DNA from 2 places in the Peribacillus sp. R9-11 genome. Region 1 is predicted to be linked to the other one. Evidence: predicted binding sites of a transcription regulator. Region 1 holds the regulator's gene; the other holds the start of a gene.
The links. Region 1 encodes Rex, which represses fermentation and respiration genes when NADH is low (regulators of the CRP and FNR family bind a similar motif). Its sites were predicted from a motif close to TTGTGAAATATTTCACAA; they were not measured.
Positions count from the first base shown of each region.

Region 2: the regulator Rex is predicted to act here: its motif matches at 1,841-1,858, upstream of qoxA (cytochrome aa3 quinol oxidase subunit II).

Region 1 is NZ_CP133763.1:320,272-323,702, reverse strand. Features, by position in the region: gene RE409_RS01670 (CPBP family intramembrane glutamic endopeptidase) at 290-1,015, shown strand; gene RE409_RS01665 (YdiK family protein) at 1,012-1,227, shown strand; gene RE409_RS01660 (redox-sensing transcriptional repressor Rex) at 1,255-1,914, opposite strand; gene moaC (cyclic pyranopterin monophosphate synthase MoaC) at 1,949-2,458, opposite strand; gene RE409_RS01650 (ABC-F family ATP-binding cassette domain-containing protein) at 2,589-3,431, shown strand, end outside.
Region 2 is NZ_CP133763.1:515,448-518,878, reverse strand. Features, by position in the region: gene qoxB (cytochrome aa3 quinol oxidase subunit I) at 1-718, opposite strand, end outside; gene qoxA (cytochrome aa3 quinol oxidase subunit II) at 792-1,721, opposite strand; gene RE409_RS02500 (hypothetical protein) at 2,899-3,171, shown strand; gene RE409_RS30585 (cytochrome C oxidase subunit IV family protein) at 3,200-3,355, shown strand.

The DNA of each region.
Region 1 (3,431 bases):
TAGCACTCTTCATCATCGAGTGCTAACACATTTATAATATTAAATAAACCGAGCCTTTTTTGCAAGTATCTTATCGAAAATTTTTTATTAATTTCTGATAAATTCCGGGTATACTACTTTAGGATAATGTTTCTTTTAACAAAGGAGATGAAATGTTCTCTTATGCGTACGTTTAAGTGGAGTTATGTCTCATTATTTGATACCATTTTGGAGTATACGTTTAGAGATTGTCCCCATGTCAGGACCGTTATAAGAGAAATGGCGGACTAAATAAAAGGAGTTTTCATTTTTGAAAAAAGAATATTGGTTCGTCATCATCACTTACATAGCCATGCAATTATCCAGTATTGTTGGGATGCCTATTTTCATGCTGATTGGATCTTTAAGCGAAATGCCTGCTGATGAACTCAAAGTTAAAGCAGCAGCATACTGGATTGTATTCAGCTTTCTCGCAGCTCTAACACTGATTTTAATTTTGATGAGAAAAGATATGAGGGAAAGGATAGACACACGTAATCAAGCTTCAATCCCTACGTCTATATTGTGGGCGATAGCAGGTGTATTTCTGGCACTTATTGCTCAAAGCCTAGCTGGAAGCATTGAACAAATGCTCGGGGTGAAGTCTGAATCTGAAAATACGCAGAATCTTATTTCACTCATATATGAAGTCCCAATGGTCATTTTCGTGACTTCAGTAATTGGACCTATTTTGGAAGAAATCCTTTTCCGGAAAATCATTTTCGGATCACTTAATAAACGCTTTAATTTCTTTATTTCTGCTTTAATTAGCTCAGTTATTTTCGGCTTGGCGCATGGTGAACTCGAACATCTTCTTTTATATTCAGCAATGGGCTTCACCTTTGCATTTCTTTATGCGCAAACCGGTCGTATCCTTGTGTCGATGGTGGCACATATTGCAATGAATACCCTTGTTATCATCCTTCAAGTGTTTTATAGAGATGATATTGAGAAGATGCTAGATACTGCACAGGCCTTTATCGGAGGTTTATTATGAAACGTCGTCAATCACCACTATTTATCGGTATCATCTATGCAGGCTTAGGGGCTCTTTTTACGGCTATCGCAATCCAAACCGTCAATTCAACAGGATGGGGAATCTTTGCCTACATACTCGTACTTATTGCAACTCTTGACTTTGGGTCAGGGTTACGTATGATCATGATGCACTTTAAAATTAAATCCGCAAACAATAAGAAGAAAAAATAAAAAACGCTGCGAAGACGCAGCGTTTTTTTATTCCTCTAATGCAACTTCTTCTACCACAGGATAATGCTTTAAAAAGTAGATGAGGGACTGAAGCTCTACAGCCAGGTCAATGTGGTGAACTCTTATGGACGGCGGTACAGTCAGCCGAGCAGGAGTGAAATTCAATATTCCTTTTATATCAGCTTTAACTAAACGATCGGTTATCGTTTGAGCCACTTGGGCAGGTACTGTCAAAATAGCTGCTGTAATATTATTTTCCTGCAAAAGCGTATCTATTTGGTCCATATGATAGATTGGCACATCAGCTATTCGCTTTCCAACCTTATCTTCAGAAACTTCAAATGCCATTTCAATTTTTGTATTATTATTTTTCAAAAAATTGTAATTTAAAAAAGCGGTCCCTAAATTCCCTACTCCAATTAAAGCGACTTTTGTCAATTCATCTTGATCTAGTGTTTTTCTGAAGAAGGATAGTAAATAATTTACATTATAGCCGTAGCCCTTTTTTCCAAGCGCGCCAAAGTAGGAAAAATCACGGCGAATTGTAGCCGAATCAACTTTTACAGCTTCGCTAAGCTCTGCCGAGGATACTCTTTGTTTACCTGAGGAATGTAAGTTCTTTAAAAATCGATAATATAAGGGCAACCTTTTGGCCGTTGCCTGCGGTATCTTTGGGTCATGGTTCATCGTTCTTCCCCGCCTTCACACATGCTTTTCAAACTTATTCTTCTTTATCTGTTTGATTCAACTGTCTTTTGTAATCGCTACTAGACACCCCACCTGTTTTCTCCACTAAAAATGTAGGCCCGATTACCATTCCTTTATCAATAGCCTTACACATATCGTAGACAGTTAAAGCGGTCACAGATGCAGCTGTTAACGCTTCCATTTCAACACCTGTACTCCCTTTTGTCTTGGCTTCTGTTTCTATTTTAAGCCTATAACCTTGTTCTTCTTTTACCCAATCAAAGGCTATATTGACCCCTTGTAGAGAAATAGGGTGACACATCGGGATTATATTGGATGTATTTTTGCTTGCCATGATGCCTGCAACCTGTGCAACTGACAGAACATCACCTTTTTTCATTTTCTGGTTCGTGATTTTTTCATATATTTCATCGTTCAATAAGATACTCGATTGAGCTGTTGCCGTCCGAATGGTTTCAGGCTTCGCACTCACATCAACCATTTTAGCTCTGCCTTGTTCATTAAAATGCGTTAAGTCCCCCATTAATAACCCCTCCTAAATCATACACTATTATTCCACATTATGTAACAGCTTGTTTTTGCTTAGACCTCAGCTGTTGCCGATAATTACTATAATACGTTACACTAACAATAATCAATTGAGGTGAAAATTTATGATTTTATTACAAATCAATCAACTATCCAAATATTACGGAGCTGAACTTATTTTATCAAATATGAAGCTCGAAGTTCAAAATAAAGATCGAATTGCCCTAGTTGGCCGAAACGGCGCTGGAAAATCAACTCTGCTAAAAATCATAGCCGGACAACTTTCCCATGATGGCGGCGAGATCATCAAACCCAAAGGCGTCACTATTGGCTATATGGCACAGGATACAGGTTTAGAATCCGAACTTTCCATTTGGAATGAGATGCAGACTGTATTCAAAGACCTAATAGAGCAAGAGAAAGAACTGCGCCGACTTGAGGCCGAAATGGCCAAACCTGACACTTTTGATAACGAAATACTTTACCAAAAGGTGTTAAATGAATATGACACTTTACAGGTAGCCTTTAAAGAAAAGGGGGGCTATCAATATGAAGCAGATATCCGTTCCGTATTACATGGTCTTCAGTTTGGTGACTTTGACTATTCCACTCTCATTTCCACGTTGAGTGGAGGCCAAAAAACACGGCTTGCATTAGGAAAGCTGCTTTTAAAGAAGCCCGATATATTGATTCTCGATGAACCAACAAACCATCTGGATATCGAAACTCTCTCCTGGCTTGAACAATATTTACAAAGTTACCAAGGTGCTGTACTTATTGTTTCCCATGACCGCTATTTTCTAGATAAAGTTGTAAACCAGGTGTATGAAATTTCAAGAAATAATATGAAAAAGTACTATGGTAATTACAGTTCTTACTTAGAAGGAAAAGCGGAAGATTATGAACGGGACATGAAGCAATTCGAAAAACAACAAGGTGAAATCGAAAAACTGCGTGACTTTGTTCAA
Region 2 (3,431 bases), 200 kb from region 1:
GGAAAGCGAAAACGATAATGAAGTTTGTGATCAAGATAGACCATGTGAACATTGGCATTTTCATTAAGTTCATACCAGGTGCTCTCATTTTCAAGATGGTTACGATAAAGTTGATACCAGTCAGTAATGTACCGATACCAGCTATTTGAATTGCAATCGCGTAATAGTTCGAACCTACTGATTCACTGAAATCGTTACTTGCCAGCGGGAAGTAAGATGTCCAACCTGCATCAGGAGAACCACCGACTACGAAAGAGATGTTAAATAGCATTGCCCCCATGAAGAATAACCAGAAGCTTACTGCGTTTAGACGTGGGAATGCTACGTCACGCGCTCCAATTTGTAATGGTGTAACAATGTTCATTAACCCAATGATAAATGGCATAGCCATGAACAGAATCATGACGACCCCGTGTGTTGTAAATATTTCATTATAATGCTGTCCATCCAACAAACCGTTATCAGGAACAGCCGTTTGAGCACGCATCATGATAGCATCGGCGCCACCACGGAAAAGCATAAGTAGTGCTGACAAGATGTACATGATACCAATACGTTTATGGTCAACCGTTGTTAACCACTCACGCCATAAGTAACCCCATTTTTTAAAATAGGTAATTCCGGCAACAACCGCAATCATGGTTAAGCCAATGGCAACCATGGATGCATAAATTGCAGGACTTGGATGAGGTACGGCAAATCGATCAAAGTAATCCATACTTTTGTGACTCCTTTCAGGAAAATATTCCTTATCTTGTAAACCTAGTTGTTTTATCGAACGAAATTAATTCTTAGTGATCATGATTCATGTTGCTGTGTTCTGAATGTTCCTCGTGTGAATCTTTGGAATCATTTTCTTCAGTATCAGAAGATCCGTGGTCATGACCAGCATGTTCCCCTTCAGGAGCTGGAGAAAACTCTAAGTGAGTTCCAGTGTAAGTGGATTGTCCCACATGACCAGGTTCTAATAATTTATTGAATTTTTCCTCAGTAAGCGGTTTAGCAGTAGCTTTAATTTCATCTACCCACTTATCGTATTCTTTTGCAGACAGTACATTAACGTTGAACGTTTGCTGAGCAAAACCTGAACCACTGAAGTTTGAATTTCGACCCATATACTCTCCTGGTACATCAGCTGCTAAGTGCAACGTGTTAACCATGTCCGACATCGCGTATTTTTGTCCTCCAAGTTGTGGAATCCAGAAACTAGAGATTGGTCCGAATGAATAAAGTTTAAATTCAATTGGTCGGTTAGTCGGTAAAAACAGATAGTTAACTGTTTCGATATCTTCTTCCGGATAACTAAAATGCCACTTCCAGTTAGAAGATGAAGCATAAATAACTAACGGTTCTTGCTCTTGGTATCCTTTAGGTGTTGCCTCAACTTCATTTGTTGTTTTAACAGTAACAACTGATAGGAAAGCGACGATTAAAATTGGGATCGCAACCCAAATTATTTCAAGAACCTTACTTCCTTCAATATGAGGTGGTTCATAATCATCACGCTGTTTGGAAGCACGATATTTCATTATCATGAAGATATACAGTACAATAACGACAAGAACGACAAAGGCCATTGTCCATATCGAAATCATAATAACATCTGCTTGTGTTGCAGCTACTGGCCCTTTAGGGTCCAAGACCATTAATGGGTTATCGCAACCGGTTAGCACAGTGGCAATAGTAAAAAGTATAGTTAATAAAGCCCATTTTATTTTCATAGTACTACCCCTTTCTTACATAATAAAATTCCTATTGGTAATTATTCGGACAAAGTGTTACCATGTTCACAAACCCCGACATACCAATATTAATCCCAAGTGTATAAAAAGACAATACAAAGTGACATCTGTCACATAAAGTTCATGAAAGAGCAGTAAGAAGATGGTAACTGAACTGAAATGTTCGAAAATCTTTATGAAATGAAATATAATAAATGTTTAATATCTTACTTACGGAGAATTCGCTTATTCTTATTAGTGAGGATTTGCAAGTATCCCCGGTTTATTTTCCATATAATGTTACTTTAATATAATGAATTTTCACATTATATTCTTCCTCGTACATTACTCAAGACCTGATTTAAATTACCGAATATTTAGAATTTTATTACCTCTCCTGTTAAGAAGATAGCTATCAATGGAATCGTTATTGGATGTTGATGGTATCCAGGATTAAAAACGAATTTTTCTCACTCGACCATGGACTCGGTAACGGCATTGTATATGATGTTGTGTTCCCTGCTTCATTACACTTGTCGTACAACACTTGCCCTTATATATATATAAGGAAACAAAGAGTGTGAAATGAACATTTTGATCCTTTATGATGCCTACTTGAATGCCTTTCTAGGACATTTGCTGTGGCACATTTAGCCATTCTAATAGGCTTGGTTAAAATAGGGGAAAGGAAAATGGGGGCTTGTACTCTATAATCGGGTTAATCTTATTTAAGAACAATAATAATATATGATTGGTAATCAGGTTCCTTCTTCTCGCAATACTTATTGCCCTGTCAGTATTACTTTTCCTAAACTGCTGTTTAGTCCTGTCCTCCTATTTTTGCGGGAGCAGGCTATTTGTGTTTTGTAATTATGAATGGGGCATGAAAAAGGATATCCTTTCACACCTCAAAATTTATAAAGTGACCAGGGGGCAGGCCGTTTCCCCACATGTTACTTCAAGCGCATTAGTCCATTCACTTTTCTGGAATTCCTCCACCTACGAATAAAGGAAACTCACTACTTAAATATCCAATTTTGACAACTGCATCCCTTTTGTTTCTTTTATTATATGCACATAGAAAACCACGAAAAATGGACCTTTTTAAAGTGTCCATTTTTCGTGGTATAGTTCAGAGTTCAGAATGTAGAGTTAGAACTTTTCATTCAGGAATGTAGTGAGTTTGGTGTGGATGGCCAAGCTATGTTGTATGTACACATATTCTAAATCAACTGGATTTGGATCATTGAATATGCTTTCATTGTTGGAGCACTTGTTTACTAGTTGGTTACGCTTTAATCGTGTACAACCTACTGCCATGCCCAAGAAATATTTCAAGCGATCCTTTGAATACGCGTTCTCTAGAGTGGGCTACTCTCTGTTCCCAGTTCCAGAATACAACTTCACTATCGTACCGACAGCTGATTCTTCACTAGTATTCCGGATGTAGCTTCATCTACCTGAAATGAAATTTGAGTATGAAACAGTTATTTCCACGTGGACATGTAATGGGGTTCATATTCTCCATGGTTCTTACAGCCGTGGCTCTTGGTGTTGATATATATGACCTTTCTTTCAGAACAGGAATGATAGTCCTTATAGAAGCTTCATTCCTGCAAGTAGCGAACAACTAGTTATGTTCATGCATGTTTGTGAATCTGATGATAAGAAGGCCATCTATACAAACGTTTATTACCCTCTATTAATTGC